2 regions of the Ottowia oryzae genome follow, and region 1 is predicted to be linked to the other one. Evidence: predicted binding sites of a transcription regulator. Region 1 holds the regulator's gene; the other holds the start of a gene.
The links. Region 1 encodes LexA, which represses DNA repair genes until DNA is damaged. Its sites were predicted from a motif close to ACTGTATNNNNATACAGT; they were not measured.
Positions count from the first base shown of each region.

Region 2: a site for LexA is predicted at 2,177-2,194, ahead of imuA (translesion DNA synthesis-associated protein ImuA). Genes of this name have one in related genera too.

Region 1 is NZ_CP027666.1:3,537,453-3,544,756, reverse strand. Features, by position in the region: gene C6570_RS16225 (3-hydroxyacyl-CoA dehydrogenase) at 1-314, opposite strand, end outside; gene C6570_RS16220 (D-2-hydroxyacid dehydrogenase family protein) at 422-1,429, opposite strand; gene C6570_RS18030 (hypothetical protein) at 1,978-2,469, opposite strand; gene lexA (transcriptional repressor LexA) at 2,642-3,310, opposite strand; gene adk (adenylate kinase) at 3,615-4,271, opposite strand; gene kdsB (3-deoxy-manno-octulosonate cytidylyltransferase) at 4,446-5,201, opposite strand; gene C6570_RS16200 (carboxylesterase/lipase family protein) at 5,568-7,304, opposite strand, start outside.
Region 2 is NZ_CP027666.1:1,545,245-1,552,548, reverse strand. Features, by position in the region: gene C6570_RS07280 (hypothetical protein) at 1-1,138, opposite strand, end outside; gene imuA (translesion DNA synthesis-associated protein ImuA) at 1,104-2,171, opposite strand; gene C6570_RS07270 (hemerythrin domain-containing protein) at 2,345-3,019, opposite strand; gene C6570_RS07265 (ion channel) at 3,152-3,697, opposite strand; gene C6570_RS07260 (thymidylate synthase) at 3,761-4,591, shown strand; gene C6570_RS07255 (NIPSNAP family protein) at 4,622-4,930, shown strand; gene C6570_RS07250 (thiamine pyrophosphate-dependent dehydrogenase E1 component subunit alpha) at 5,350-6,351, shown strand; gene C6570_RS07245 (alpha-ketoacid dehydrogenase subunit beta) at 6,489-7,304, shown strand, end outside.

The sequences.
Region 1 (7,304 bases):
AGGCTCTTCTTGACGTCCAGCCGCTCGACCACTGCTTCGACCACCAGGTCGCACCCGGCCAGGTCGGCCAGCGTGGCGGCGGCCTTCAGGCGCTCTTTCTGCGCGGTGGCCTGCTCGGGCGTCAGGCGGCCTTTTTCAACCAGCTTGTTCCACTGCGCGCCCAGCGCTTCGCGCGCTTTTTCGACGGCGGCGGCCTGGGTGTCAAAAAGAACGACGGTGCTGCCGGCCTGCGCCGCAATCTGGGCGATGCCGCGGCCCATGGCGCCGGTGCCGACGATGCCGACGGTGGTGAAGAGGGGGGCTGAAGTGCTCATGCGCTGAATTATGGGGCAGCATGGCGCGCCAGTTCATCAACGCTGGTTGCTATCAGATAAGTAGCTGCCAGCGCAGGCTGAGACTGCGCCAGCGGCCTAAAAGATGCTTAGCGCCTGACCTGCAGCGCGCCGGGGTTGACGATGTTCGTCGGCGTGCCGCGCAGGTAGCTGAGCACGTTGTCGAACGCCGCGCCGAAGTACAGCTCATAGCTGTCCAGCTCCACGTAGCCGATGTGCGGCGTGCAGATGCAGTTTTCCAGGCGCAGCAGCGCGTGGCCTTGCAGGATGGGCTCGCTCTCGAACACGTCCACCGCGGCCATGCCGGGGCGCCCGCGGTTCAGGGCGCTGACCAGCGCGTCAGGCTCGATCAGTTCGGCGCGCGAGGTGTTGACCAGCAGCGCCGTCGGCTTCATGCGGCCCAGGTCGGCGAGCCGGATCATGTGGTGCGTGGCGTCGCTCAGCCGCAGATGCAGCGACAGCACGTCCGACAGCGCGAAGAACTCCTCGCGCGTGGGCGCGGTGGCGTAGCCGTCATGGCGCGCGCGCGCCATGGATTCGGGCGACCCCCACACCATCACCTGCATGCCAAAGGCGCGGCCGTAGCCCGCCACCAGCTGCCCCACCCGGCCGTAGCCCCAAATGCCCAGCACGCGCCCGCGCAGCGCCGTGCCCAACCCGAAATTGGCGGGCATAGAGGCGGATTTCAGCCCCGACTGCTGCCACGCGCCGTGCTTGAGGTTGCCGATGTACTGCGGCAGGCGGCGCGCCGCCGCCATGATCAGCGCCCAGGTCAACTCCGCCGGCGCCACGGGCGAGCCCACGCCTTCGGCCACGGCGATGCCGCGCTCGGTGCACGCCGCCACGTCCACGTGGCTGCCCACGCGCCCGGTCTGCGAAATCATGCGCAGGCGCGGCAGCTTTTCAATCAGCTGGCGGGTGATATGGGTGCGCTCGCGAATCAGCACGATCACCTCGGCATCGCGCAGCCGCACCGACAACTGGCCCAGGCCCTTCACGGTGTTGGTATAGACCTTGGCGGAATGGGGCTCGAGCTTGGTCGCCACGGCCAGCTTGCGCACGGCGTCCTGATAGTCGTCGAGGATCACGATATTCATCCCGCCATTGTGCCGCCGCCGCGCAGCGGCCATGGGATCGGGCGCGCCAGGGCCGTGGCGCCTGCAGGGTGAGCGGCGAAATCGAAGTGGGGCTGCGCTGCTCGCGGTGCGCGGGAACGTGATCCGCTGTGGCTGGCTGGCTGGCTGGCTGGCTGGCTGCGCCGCTCTGCGCTGCGCTGGCCGCACCTGGCGCTTTGCGTCTTCGCGCGGCCTGTGCAGGGTTGGGCCGGTGCGCAGCGCAGTGGCGAGGCGCGTTGGTGCGGCGTCAAGGCGCCGCGCTCGATGCACCCGATGCTCTGCAATAACCCTTAGCCGCACGCTGGACGATGCGTACGCCACAGAGACCCCGACCGCTTTGGATGCTGATGCGCATCGGCCTACGGCTGAGTTCACCTCGCGCAATGTTGCGGGCTGCGGCGCCAAACACTCAGCAGACCGAACATGCGGCCTGAGGCGCATCCGTGTCAGGCGCTGGTTATGGGCCGATCAGGGTGTGAGCCGCTCCGCTGTTGGTTGACAGTCCTGCGCTGTCGCCCGCCGTGGGCCGATCAGGCGCGCAGCGCCATCGCGTCGGCCACCGCCTCGGCGCGGGCCAGGCGCTCCAGCTCGGCGCAGACATCCACCAGCCGTCCCGTCAGGCGCAGGCTGCCGGGACGGCTGGGGTTGGGCGCACTCACCGCCCTACCTACGGCCGCGACGCTGCGCACCGGGGCATCCGTCGCAAGTAGCGGGCGGGCAGGCGTCTCGGCAGGTGCAGGGGGCTTTGGGGCGCCGCCCACACGCTGTGCGGCTCGGCGTTGGGCTGCAGCCACCCACGAAGCAGGCGCTAGAGCAGTCGGGGCAGCGGACGAGCCTGCTGCTGTGGACGACGAACCGGTGTCGACCGGGGCCGCCACGCGCCACCGGGCGCGGCGGTAAGCCGGGATGGAGCCGCCAGCGGGCATATCCGCCAGATAAATGACGTTGGAGGCAACGATGCTGGCTGCGGCGCGGGGGGCGGCAGCGTTCAGCGCCGCGTCGGAAATCGCTTGGGTACCCATGTAAAACCTTTCAGGCAATGTAGGTTGGACATAGGCGAGATTGATGTTCGGGAAGGCGGTGAAGCCATCCCTTTCGCGCCGCCGTAGGGTGTGGGCAAGAAACCAGGCGCCCTGAGGGCACGGTGGTCTTGCCTGCACGCCCGCCACCTGCAGCGGCGCGAGTGGGGTCGCGCTACAGCAGCATGCTGTTGCGGATCAGGCCAACGGCCAGGCCTTCGATCTCGAACGGTTCGCCGGGCTGCACCACGATGGTGGGGTAGTCAGGGTTTTCGGCGTGCAGCTCGATCTGGTTCTTCTGGCGGTGAAAGCGCTTGACGGTGACGTCATCGCCCAGGCGCGCCACCACGATCTGGCCATTGCGGGCCTCGCGCGTGGACTGCACGGCCAGCAGGTCGCCATCCATGATGCCCGCGTCGCGCATGGACATGCCGCGCACGCGCAGCAGGTAGTCGGGCCGGTGCACGAACAGGCTGGGTTCTATGTGGTAGGTCTGGTCGACGTGCTCTTGCGCCAGGATGGGCGAGCCCGCCGCCACGCGGCCCACCAAGGGCAGCGCCAGTTGCGCCATGCCGGGCAGCGTCAGGCTGAAGGCATCCGAGCGGGCGGAGCCGGGGCGGCCCGAGCCCTTGAGCCGAATGCCGCGCGAGGTGCCGCTGACCAGCTCGATCACGCCCTTGCGCGCCAGCGCCTGCAAATGCTCTTCAGCCGCGTTGGCGGATTTGAAGCCGAGCTGCGCGGCGATTTCGGCCCGCGTAGGCGGAGCGCCCGTGCGCGCGATGGCGTGCTGCACCAGCTCCAGAATCTGTTGCTGGCGGGCGGTGAGCTTGGGACTGTCGGTCATGGAAGGCCTCCGTCGGACGCGGTTGGGGGTTGCGCCCCACTGTGTTGATATCCAGTGCCTGTATTTTTAACCAGTTCCTTGGCGATTGCAAGCGGGTGGCCAATCCACCGCATCCCGACCCACGCATCCGTCAGCGCGCAGGTGCGTCTGCCCCCGGTTTGGGTGACCACCCGCTGCACCGTGACGAAAAACAAAAAGGGCATCGGCTTGTGCAGCCCATGCCCTTTTGTGTTGGCGATGCAAGAGGCGCGCCGTCCGCCGGTACGCCTCGCGCCGGGCAGCCCAAGCGGCCCGGTGGCTGGCCTCAGTTGGCCAGCGCCTGCAGTGCGCGCGCGGTGATTTCCTCGACGCTGCCGGTGCCGCTGATCTTGCGGTACTTGGGCGCGGCGGACGGCTCTTTGCCGGCCCATTCGCTGTAGTAGCTGACCAGCGGGCGGGTCTGGTCGTTGTAGACCTGAAGGCGCTTGCGCACGGTTTCTTCCTTGTCGTCATCGCGCTGCACCAGCGGCTCGCCGGTCAGGTCGTCCTTGCCTTCGGCTTTGGGCGGGTTGAACTTGACGTGGTAGGTGCGGCCGCTGGCCGGGTGGCTGCGGCGGCCGCTCATGCGTTCGATGATGGCGTCGAAGGGTACGTCGATTTCCAGCACGTAGTCCAGCTTCACGCCGGCCTGCTTCATCGCTTCGGCCTGCGGAAGGGTGCGCGGAAAGCCGTCAAACAGAAAGCCGTTGGCGCAGTCGGGTTGGGCGATGCGCTCTTTGACCAGATTGATGATCAGCTCGTCGCTGACCAGGCCGCCCGATTCCATGACGCCCTTGGCTTGCAAGCCCAGCGGGGTGCCCGCTTTCACGGCGGCGCGCAGCATGTCGCCGGTGGAAATCTGGGGAATACCGTACTTTTGCGTGATGAAGGCCGCTTGCGTGCCTTTGCCGGCGCCGGGGGCGCCCAGAAGTATCAATTTCATCTCTCTCCTCGGGTATGTGGGGCCGGTGCGGGGGCAGTCGCTGTCAGCACGCGGGTCAAACCATCTGGCGCCGGACCAGCGTGCCCGCGCCTGCACGCCGCACTCGGCGGTTTCCAATCAAGAATATCACGCGCAAGCCCTCAATTGCCTGACGCGCCAGGGGTGCGTTGCGCCTTACGCCCACAGGCGGCGAACGCGCTCCAGATCCTCGGGCGTGTCCACGCCGGGGCCGGGCGCGGCGCTGGCGATGTGCACGGCAATGCGGTGCCCGTGCCACAGCGCGCGCAGCTGCTCCAGCGCCTCGCACTGCTCCAGCGGCGCGGGCGCCATGCGCGGAAACGCCCGCAGGAAGGCCGCGCGGTAGCTGTACAGGCCGATGTGGCGCAGCGGGGCGGGCGCGGTGGGCAGCTGCGTGATGCCGCCGGCAAAGCCGTCGCGCCACCAGGGCAGGGGCGCGCGGCTGAAGGTGAGCGCCAGGCCCTGCGCGTCGGTGATCACTTTCACCACGTTGGGGTTGGTGAATTCTTCTATGCTTTCGATAGCTTGCGCCGCAGTACCCATCTGCGCTGGCGAGCGTTTTGACAGCAAACCGGCCACCGCGTCGATCAGCGCCGGGTCGATCAGCGGCTCGTCGCCCTGCACGTTGACCACGATGTCGTCGCCCGTCAGGCCGAGCTGCTCGCAGGCTTCGGCCAGGCGGTCGCTGCCGCTGGGGTGGTCGGCGCGGGTGAGCAGGGCGCGCACGCCGTGGTTGGCGCAGGCGGCGGCGATCTCTGGCGCGTCGGTGGCCACCAGCACCTGCGCGGCGCCCGATTGCTCGGCGCGCTCGGCCACGCGCACCACCATCGGCTTGCCGGCGATGTCGGCCAGCGGCTTGTTGGGCAGGCGCGTCGAGGCCAGGCGCGCGGGGATGAGGACGGTGAAGCTCATGGAACGAGAGGGTTAGGCGCTGGGCGCGCGAGGGGCCCAGGCAAGCGGGCGAACGAAGCGAGCATTGTGGCGCGGCTGCGGGCCAGGCTCACCGACCCGCGAGCCAGCGGGCCGAAGCGCCTGCTACCGGGCGAATAGGCCCATCAGCGAACAAGGCAGCCGGCCAGTCGGTCATCAAGGTCAGCGCGCGCCAGCGCAGCATCGAACCCTAAGATACTATCTATTTTGTAGCTGCCAGCGCTGGTGCGTAGGTCGCCAGGGGCTGATTTCATTGGAAACCTGAATCGCCCCCTGTGCATGAAAAAGGGCGGCGGCTCGTCCGCCGTCGCCCTTCCGCTGTTGCCCCCGCCAGCGCGCGCCGCGGCGCTATTGCACGGAGATGCGCTTGGCCGTGGCCGAGGCGTCGAACAGCAGCACGCGCGGCCAGTTGGGCCAGGCGGTGCCCAGCGCCGCGTCGTTGGGGTCGCCGCTGCGGGCGAACGCGGCCAGTGCGCCCATCATCGCGCCCGACAGTGCCTCGCGCCCGCCTTGGTTGGCGTCGGTCACGATCACGTTCGCATACAGCGACGGGCCGAAGTTGCCCAGGATGAAGGGCACGTCGAACGCGTGCGCGGCGCCGTACACGTCGTTCCAGGGGGCGGCTTCCTGCTTCCAGTCAAAGCGGTAGGCCCACACCTGGCCGGGCGTTTGCGTGATGAAGGCGTTGAGCATGTTGTCGCGCAGGGCGCCGAAGAACTTGGCGTCCAGCTCGGCGATGGCCGGGTCGTACGCGGCGCCGTCGGGGTAGGCCGGGTTGATGATGTCGCCAAAGGTGGCCGCCTTCACCTTGGCCGGGTCGAACAGCACCGAGAACAGCTGCGCATCGTTCAGCCTGATGCCCGCCGGCCGCCCCACCAGCGGCAAGAACGACGTCAGCAGCTTGCCCTCGGCGTTGGTCATGCCCGCCAGCAGCGGCGTCTTGACGTAGTCACCCGCCAGGATGGCGGCAATCGGGTCGGTGGCGACCACCGTGCCTTCGGGAATCGGCCCGCTGGCGGTGCTGTTGGGCAGCGCCCCCATGGTGCGCAGGCCTACCGTCAAAAGCGTGCTGGCGGGTTTGGCGCGCAGGTAGGCGGCGATGTCGGCGTGGCTGTGCCCTTGCACCCAGGCGGTGGCGGCTGCGGCGTCGGCGGCGGTGCCGTCGTCGATCAGCAGCTTGAGCAGCAGCACGTTGGACAGCGCCTCGTACGTGGCCACCGTGTTCAGCGCGGGGATGTAACCGTTGTTGCCCGCCAGGTTGTTGGCGGGCTGCGGAAAGCCGGGGCTGGTGGCCACCGAGATGCCGCCCGACAACGGCGCCAGCTTGTGGAACAGCCCCGCCGTGCGCTGGCCGGGCGCGGTGGCCACCGCCAGGATGTTGATGGCGCCGGCGGATTGGCCCGTCAGCGTCACGTTCTTGGCGTCGCCGCCGAATTCGCCGATATTGTCTTGCACGAAGCGCAGCGCTTGTGCGATGTCCAGCAAGGCGTAGTTGCCCGATTGGTCTTCGGGCGTCAGCGTGGGGTCTACGGCCGTGTCGCGCAGCGCGGGGTGGCGGAAAAAGCCCAGCTGCCCCAGGCGGTAGTTGGCGCTGACGACGACCGCGTTGGCCTTCTTGGCCAGCGCCGCGCCGTCGTACACCGGGTCGCCCGAGTAGCCGGTGACGTTGCTGCCGCCGTAGATGTAGACGATGACGGGCAGTTTTTTTTCGCCACTGGCGGGGCGCCAGATGTTCAGCGTCAGGCAGTCTTCGCTGCCCGGCGTGTGGCCGCTGGCCAGGTTGTCGCCCACGGTGGCGTCAAACGTGTTGTTGTTGCCCGGGCTGTAAAGGCGCGGGTTCTGGATGCACCCGGCGCCAAAGCGCGTGGCGTCCAGCGTGCCGGACCAGGCCAGGGGCGGGCGCGGGGCCTTCCAGCGCAGGGCGCCCACGGGCGGCTGCGCAAACGGCACGCCCTTCCAGAAATAGGTGCCAGAGCGGGCGCTGTCGTCCACGCCCTGCACGTCGCCATAGCGGGTGCTGCGGTTTTCGGGGTTCACGTCGTCACTGCCTCCACAGGCGCTGAGGGTCACGCTGGCGGCGGCCAG
Region 2 (7,304 bases), 1.9 Mb from region 1:
GCGCGGTCGGGCGGCGCAGGGTTTGTTCGGCGTTTTGCCAGTGCTGGCGGCCTTCGGGGCGGTGGTCGGCCTGGGCGACGGGCACGCGCACGTTGTGCGCACCCAGGCGGGCGCTGACGCGTTCGATGAAGACGTGCCAGGGATCGCCGCGCGGCTGGTCTTCAGGCAGGAAGCTGGGGGTTTCGGCCTGCCAGGGGGCTGTGTCGACGGCGCGCAGGCACAGGCTGCGTGCGGGCGCCAGCATGGCAGTGCGGGCCAGCCGCTCGGCCAGCAGGCGCTGCAGGTGGGCCATGGCCTGCACGGGCTCGGCGGTGCGCAGCAGCACCGATTGCTGCGGCGGCAATTCCTGCCCGTTCAGGCGGCGCTGGTCGAAACGCCAGGTCAGCTCCAGCGCGCGCACGCCCTGGTGGCGCGCGGCCAGCCAGTGCTGCAGGGTTTGCAGCAGGCGCCGCGCCGACCAGAGCAGGGCCGGGGCGGTGTCGGCGCGCTCGGGCAGCTCGAGGGTTTGCTCAAACGTGTCGGGCGGGGTGATCCAGGCGAGGCTGTCGGGCGCGTGCCCCAGGGCCACATCCAGCGCCCGCCCCAGGGCCGGGCCAAAGCGCCGCGCCAGCCCGGCGCGGGGCAGCGCGACCAGATCGCCCCAGCGGCGGCAGCCCAGTTGGCCCAACACGGCCAAGTGCGGGCGCGCGGCGCTGAGGGTGTGCAGGGGCAAATCGGCGGCGCGCGGGGGCGCGTGCGGTGTGGCGGCCGTCCCGCCTGCCGGGCGCCGCTCTGAATCGGCCGCCAGCACCTTGAGCCGCAGCCGCGCCAGCGCCACCAGGCTGGTCGGCCCCTGCGCGCCGTGCACGGCCCCATCGGCCGGCTGCGACGCCCACACCTGGCGCAGCAGCGCGCGCCGCCCGCCCCACAGGCGTTCGCAGGCCGACACCTCCAACAGCAAGCCTTCATCCACCCAGGCGACGTGCGGTGTGAAGCCCAGCGCCCACCAGGCCAGCGCGTCGGGCGACAGCGGCGGGGCAACGGGCATTGGCCCCTGCGCGCCGGGCGCCCCCGCTGCACTTTGGCGGGGTGGCATGGCCGTGGCGCCTGCCTGGGCCGGCGCGTCAGGCCGCAGCCACTGCAGGGCGAGCCAGTGCATGGTCTTTATCCGCAGCAGGCGGTGTGAAAGGAGGCAGCGCCAGCTGGGCCTGCGCGGGGCGAAGGCGGCGTGGCCGCAGCAAGTGCACGCTGGGCGCGGGCGCAGTAGTTCTTGCGGGCGCGTTGGCGCTGCCCGGCGGCGCCCAGGGTACGAGCGGGATAGTTGGCACGGAGGCCGGCTCCGGGGCCGTTGGCGAGGTGGGTGCCAGCGTTGTCGTCGCTGGCGGCGCCGGAACCTGCTCTGCCAGCACCGACGTGGTGAACGTCTGCCAAGGCGCGGGCGCAGGCGCCAGCAGCACCTGCGCCGCGCGCAGCACGCTCAGCAAGGCGGGGCTGGCGGCGGACAGCCAGATCGGCGTGGCCAGCGGCGGCCCCCGGCGCTTGATCAGGTCAATACGCAACTGCGGCAAGCGGGCATCGACCTGCCCTTCTGGCGGCGCGCCGGCCGCGCCAACCAGCCGCAGGCGCGGCCGGCTGAGGGGCGGTAGCTGCGAAGCCACCCGCAGCCGCACGCGCGCTGGCGAGGCCGCTTGCGCCGCCTGGGCCGGGCGCACCACGAACAGCAAGGCGCCGGTAGAGGCTGCCGCCTGGTGCAGGCGCCGCAGATCGCCCGCGTTGGCGCGCGGCAGCCAGGCCACGACGGCGCCCACGTCCTGGCAGCGCAAGGCCTGCTCGGCCGCCCACGCAGCTTGGGCGGGCGTGGCGGGGGTGATCCACAAGGCCTGCGCCCAGGGCACGCCCGCCGCCACCAGCGCGGGTACATAGGGCTCATGCGGGGCCTGAATCAGGGCGACGCGCCCGGTTTGCGCCTGCTGCGCCAGCGCGGGCAGCATCAGGGGCCACAGGCTGCTGGCCGAGGTGGCCTGCAGCAATTCGACCAAGGCGCCCAATGGCCAGCCGGCGCCGGGCAACTGCGCATCCAGCGCGGCGTGGCCGGTGGGGCTGACGGCAGCATCCAGCGGCGCCAGCGCGTCGGCCATCCAGACGCCGTGCAAGGCCGCCTGGTCGACGGAAAAAGCAGTGTTCGCACCCATAAATAACTGTATTTATGTACAGTATTTTGGTGCTGCACTTGCCCCCTTGGCAAGCGATTCTTGCGCCATCCCGCCAGCGCTGGCGGGGCTTGGAAAGCTTGCTACAGCCTGATGAGCAGCCTGCCCTATCTATGTATGGGGGCCCGATCAATGCCAAGCCGTGGCGGCTGCGCTCAATCTTTCAGCCGGATCTTCTTTTCTACCTTGGCACTGGCTTTTTCTTCGCGCTTGCGCCGGTTGAACACCTGGCGCATGTAGCGGATGTCGGCGGCGGCCAGTTGTTTTTCAGCGGCGACGAACTGCTCCTGCTCTTCTTCGCGGATGTGGTGCAGGTACTCGTCGCGCACCTTGGCGAAGCGGCGCAGCCAACCGCTGGAGGCCATGTCGCGCGCGGCCAGATCGGCCAGCAGCTTGTCCATCTCCTTGTGCTCGCCCACGGCGTGGCGCGCGTCTTCGGTGGTGGCCGGGTGGCGCATCACGCTGGACCACAGCGCCTGCTCTTCGGCGGCGGCGTGGCCCTTGATCTCCAGCACCAATTCTTTGAACAGCCGCTTTCGCTCGGGCGACTTGCCGTGGGTGGCGTCGATCATGGCCAGCAGTGCGCGGTGGCGGTCGTGGTCTTCGACCAGACGGCCAAAGATGTCCGGGTTGCCGCGGAATGGGGTGGCCGGCGTGCTGCCCAGCAGCGCGGGCACGTCGGGCGCCACGGCTTTGGCCTTGGCAACGGCCTGGGCCTTGGCCTGCTTGGCGCTGGCCTTGGGCTTGGCTGGGGCCGCATTCGGGCGCGTGGAATGGGTCTTGGCGCCAGCGCGTTCGTGCGCGGCAGAGGGGCGTCGGGTCTTCGGCACGGTGGGATTCCTTGGGTGTTGTACGCAGCCGCTGCGGCGGCCTGGCCGGGTGGCGCGGCTCAGGTTAAGCCAAGCCCCGCCAGCCCTGCTGTAGGACAAAAGCGCCGGCCCCTGCGGCGCGCGGCCCCGTGCTTACCGCGCGTCGTCGCGCCCGGCACCGCCACGGCGCAACGTCAGCAGGCCCACGAGCCGCGACACCACCAGCGCCAAATACATCACCCCCGCGAATTCGCCCAGCATCACCAGCCCGCGCGCCATGGGCCGCAGCGGCACGATGTCGCCCAGCCCCACGCCCGACAGGGTGGAAAAGCTGAGAAAGAGCAACTCTGTCCAGGTGCGCGGCTGCTCAGGATGAAACTGCGCGCCAAAACTGTGTGGCGCTATCGCCTGGCAGGCGGCAAACAGGTGCGCAAACGCCCAGGCCAGCACGGTGAAGGTGGCGGCGGCGGCGTACAGCTCGTCGCGGCTGGCGTGGTCGTCGTGCAGCATGTAGGCCATCAGCGACGCGGCGGCGTAGAAATAGAAGGCCGATTCGGCCAAGGCGATGGCAAAGGTCAGCAGGCGCGAGGGCTGCACCTCGTTCCACGCCGACAGCACCACGCCCAGCAGCTGCGCGCCCAGCAGCAAGGCGCTGGGCTGGCGGCGCAAAAGCGCGGGGTACTGGCGCAGGTCGATCATGCGGGCGATTGTGCTTCACCCCAGCCAAGCAACGGCCTGGGTGGCTGGGCGAAAATCCTGCCCATGACATCCCCCGCAGCGGCGCCGGCGCGCCCCATCCGCCATCAATACGAAGACTTCATGCGCCACGTGGCCGAGCACGGCGTGGCCAAGACCGACCGCACGGGCACGGGCACGAAAAGCGTGTTCGGCTACCAGATGCGGTTTGATCTGAACGAGGGCTTTCCGCTGGTCACCACCAAGAAGGTGCACGTCAAAAGCATCATTTACGAACTGCTGTGGTTCCTGACCGGCTCGTCCAACAACAACTGGCTGCGTGAGCGCGGCGTGACGATTTGGGACGAGTGGGCCAAGCCCGACGGCGACCTGGGCCCGGTGTACGGCGTGCAATGGCGCAGCTGGCCCACGCCGGACGGTGGCCACATCGACCAGATTGCCGAAGTGGTCAAGCAGCTCAAGACCAACCCGGACAGCCGCCGCATCATCGTCAGCGCCTGGAACGTGGCCGATTTGTCCAAGATGGCGCTGATGCCCTGCCATGCGTTCTTCCAGTTCTATGTGGCCGACGGCAAGTTGAGCTGCCAGCTGTACCAGCGCAGCGCCGACATCTTTCTGGGCGTGCCCTTCAACATCGCCAGCTATGCGCTCTTGACGCACATGCTGGCGCAGCAGTGCGACCTGCAAGTGGGCGACTTCATCTGGACGGGCGGCGATTGCCATATCTACAGCAACCACACCGAGCAGGTGGCGCTGCAGCTTTCGCGCCAGCCTTTTGCGTACCCGCAACTGGTCATCAAGCGCCGCCCCGCGTCCATCTTTGACTACGAGTTTGACGATTTCGAGTTCACCGACTACCAGCACCACGCGGCGATCAAGGCGCCCGTGGCGGTCTGACGCGGCGTGGCTTTCGCACACCCTGGCACCATGATCACCTGTTACCTGCGCTACGTCATCGACCCGTTCAAGCTCAAGGAATTCGAGCATTACGGCAAGCTGTGGATTCCGCTGGTGGAGCGTTTTGGCGGGCAGCACCACGGCTATTTCCTGCCGTCCGAAGGGGCCAACAACATCGCGCTCGCGATGTTCACCTTCCCCAGCCTGGCGCTGTATGAGGCGTACCGCACGCAATCGCTGGAAGACGCGGAATGCCAGGCCGCTTTTCAGTACGCCGAAGACACGCGCTGCATCGTCAGCTACGAACGCAGCTTCTTCCGGCCCGTCTTTCGCGGCTGATCCTGCGCAAGCAGGCTGAGCTGCACCGCAGCCTGCGCGTCGCCCAGCGCTTGGCAATGCCTTCGCGGGCCGCAGCATGGCGCTGTCGGCGCTTTGACCAGCTGTAGCGGCGCGGGTCGATTGAACCTGCGCGCTGCGTCGCAGCCTCCGTTGCTGCCGCGTTTTTCCCATGCTGCGCAGCGGCCTACATCCCATTCGAGCCAGGCTTGTGAATCAGCCTCGCGCCAGCGCGCGCGTGCGGCTGCGCATGGGCGACACCTTGGCCGCTGCACCGCACCACGCGCTTTTATGATTTGTGCGGCATATCGATATGACGACGTATTGGTTGCCTAGGCCGCGGGGCATTCAGTAACCTCGCGGGTTTTCTAGAGCGCCATTCCGGTATCGGGCATGGCGTGATGACGACAACAACGAGACACATGCCCGACCTGCTCTCCCTCTACCGCACGATGGTGCGGATTCGCGCCTTTGAAGACGCGGCCGAAATCTCCAGCCAAGGCGGCGTGGCCGCCTGGGGCAAACAAGCCTCTGACAAACCCGCGCTGGTGCGCGGGCCGCTGCACCTGTCCACCGGGCAGGAAGCCGTGGCCGCCGGTGTATGCGCGCACCTCAAGCCCGCCGACCTGCTCACGTCCACCCACCGCGGGCACGGGCACACGCTGGCCAAGGGCGCCGACGCCACCAAGATGATGTGCGAGCTGTTTGGCCGCGCCACGGGCTACAACGGCGGCAAGGGCGGGTCGATGCACATTGCCGACTTTTCGGTCGGCATGCTGGGCGCCAACGGCGTCGTGGCGGCCGGCCTGCCGATCGCCGTGGGCGCGGCGCAAGGCCTGAAGATCCGCGGTCAGGACGCCATCGCCGTGTGCTTCTTCGGCGACGGCGCCATCAACCGCGGCCCGTTCATGGAGGCGCTGAACTGGGCCGTGGTGTACCACCTGCCCGTGCTGTTCGTGTGTGAGGACAACCGCATTTCGGCCACCACGGAAAGCGCCGCCATGACAGCCGGCCCCGGCGCCAGTGCGCGCGCCTCGTCCATGGGCATTGCTGCGGTGCAGGTGGACGGCACCGACGCACAGGCCGTCAGCGAGGCGGCGGCTGAGTTGATTCGCGAGATTCGCGCAGGCAGCGGCCCGCGCCTGCTGCACGCACTGACCGATCGGCACAAGGGCCACGTATCGGTAGACCCAGGCCTGTACCGCGACCCTGCCGCCGTGGCCGCAGCACTGGCGCGCGACGGCATTGCCCGCGCGCGTGCGCGCCTGGTCGAGCAAGGCCTGGGCGCGCAAGCCGACCAGGTGGATCAGGCCGCCAAGGCCGAGATCGACGCCGCCGTGGCTACCGCCACCGCCGCGCCGCCGCCCGACAAGGCGGCCGCGTACACCGATATTCAGAACACCGGCGCGGGGGTGTGGGCATGAGCACCGTGAACATGAGCGCCGCACGGCCGCCCGAAGGCGCGAAGGCCCCCTCGGGGGGCAGCGAGCCACGCGAAGCCGGGGAGCGTGGGGGCACGTTGACTTATTCGCAAGCCGCTGCGCTGGCGCTGTCGCAAGTGATGGACGCCGACCCCACCGTGGTCGCCCTGGGCGAAGACCTGGGCCGTGGAGGCGTGTTCGGCCAATACCGCGATGCCGAAGGCGTGCCGCTGGTCAAGCGCTTCGGGCCTGACCGGATCATCGACACCCCCATTTCTGAAAGCACCATCGTCGGCGCCGCCGTGGGCATGGCGCTGGCCGGCATCAAGCCCGTGGTGGAGCTGCGCGTGGTGGACTTTGCCCTGTGCGCCATCGACGAAGTGGTCAACCAGGCTGCGAAGAACCGCTACATGTTTGGCGGCCAGGGCCGCGTGCCCACGGTGATGCGCATGCCCATCGGCATCTGGTCGGCGTCGGCGGCGCAGCACAGCCAGTCGCTGGAGGCGTGGTTTGCCCACATTCCCGGCCTGGTGGTGGTCACACCCGGCACCCCGGCGGACAACCACGGCCTGTTGCTGTCGGCCATCGCGTCGGGCGACCCGGTGGTCTACATGGAACACAAAGAGCTGTGGCCCACCACCGGCCCCGTCACGCTGGGCGAAGCCGTGCCGCTGGGCAAGGCGCGCGTGGCGCGCGCGGGCAGCGACGTGACCATCGTGTCCTGGTCGCGCCAGGTGCAGGCGTGCCTGGACGCCGCCGAACAACTGGCGGCGCAAGGCGTGCAGGCCGAGGTGATCGACCTGCGCACGCTGTGGCCGTGGGACAAGGAAGCCGTGCTGAACAGCGCGGCCAAGACCGGGCGCCTGCTGGTGGTGCATGAAGCCATCCAGGTGGCCGGCTTTGGCGGCGAGATTGCCGCCACCGTGGCCGAGCACACCCACGCCAAGGTGGCCCGC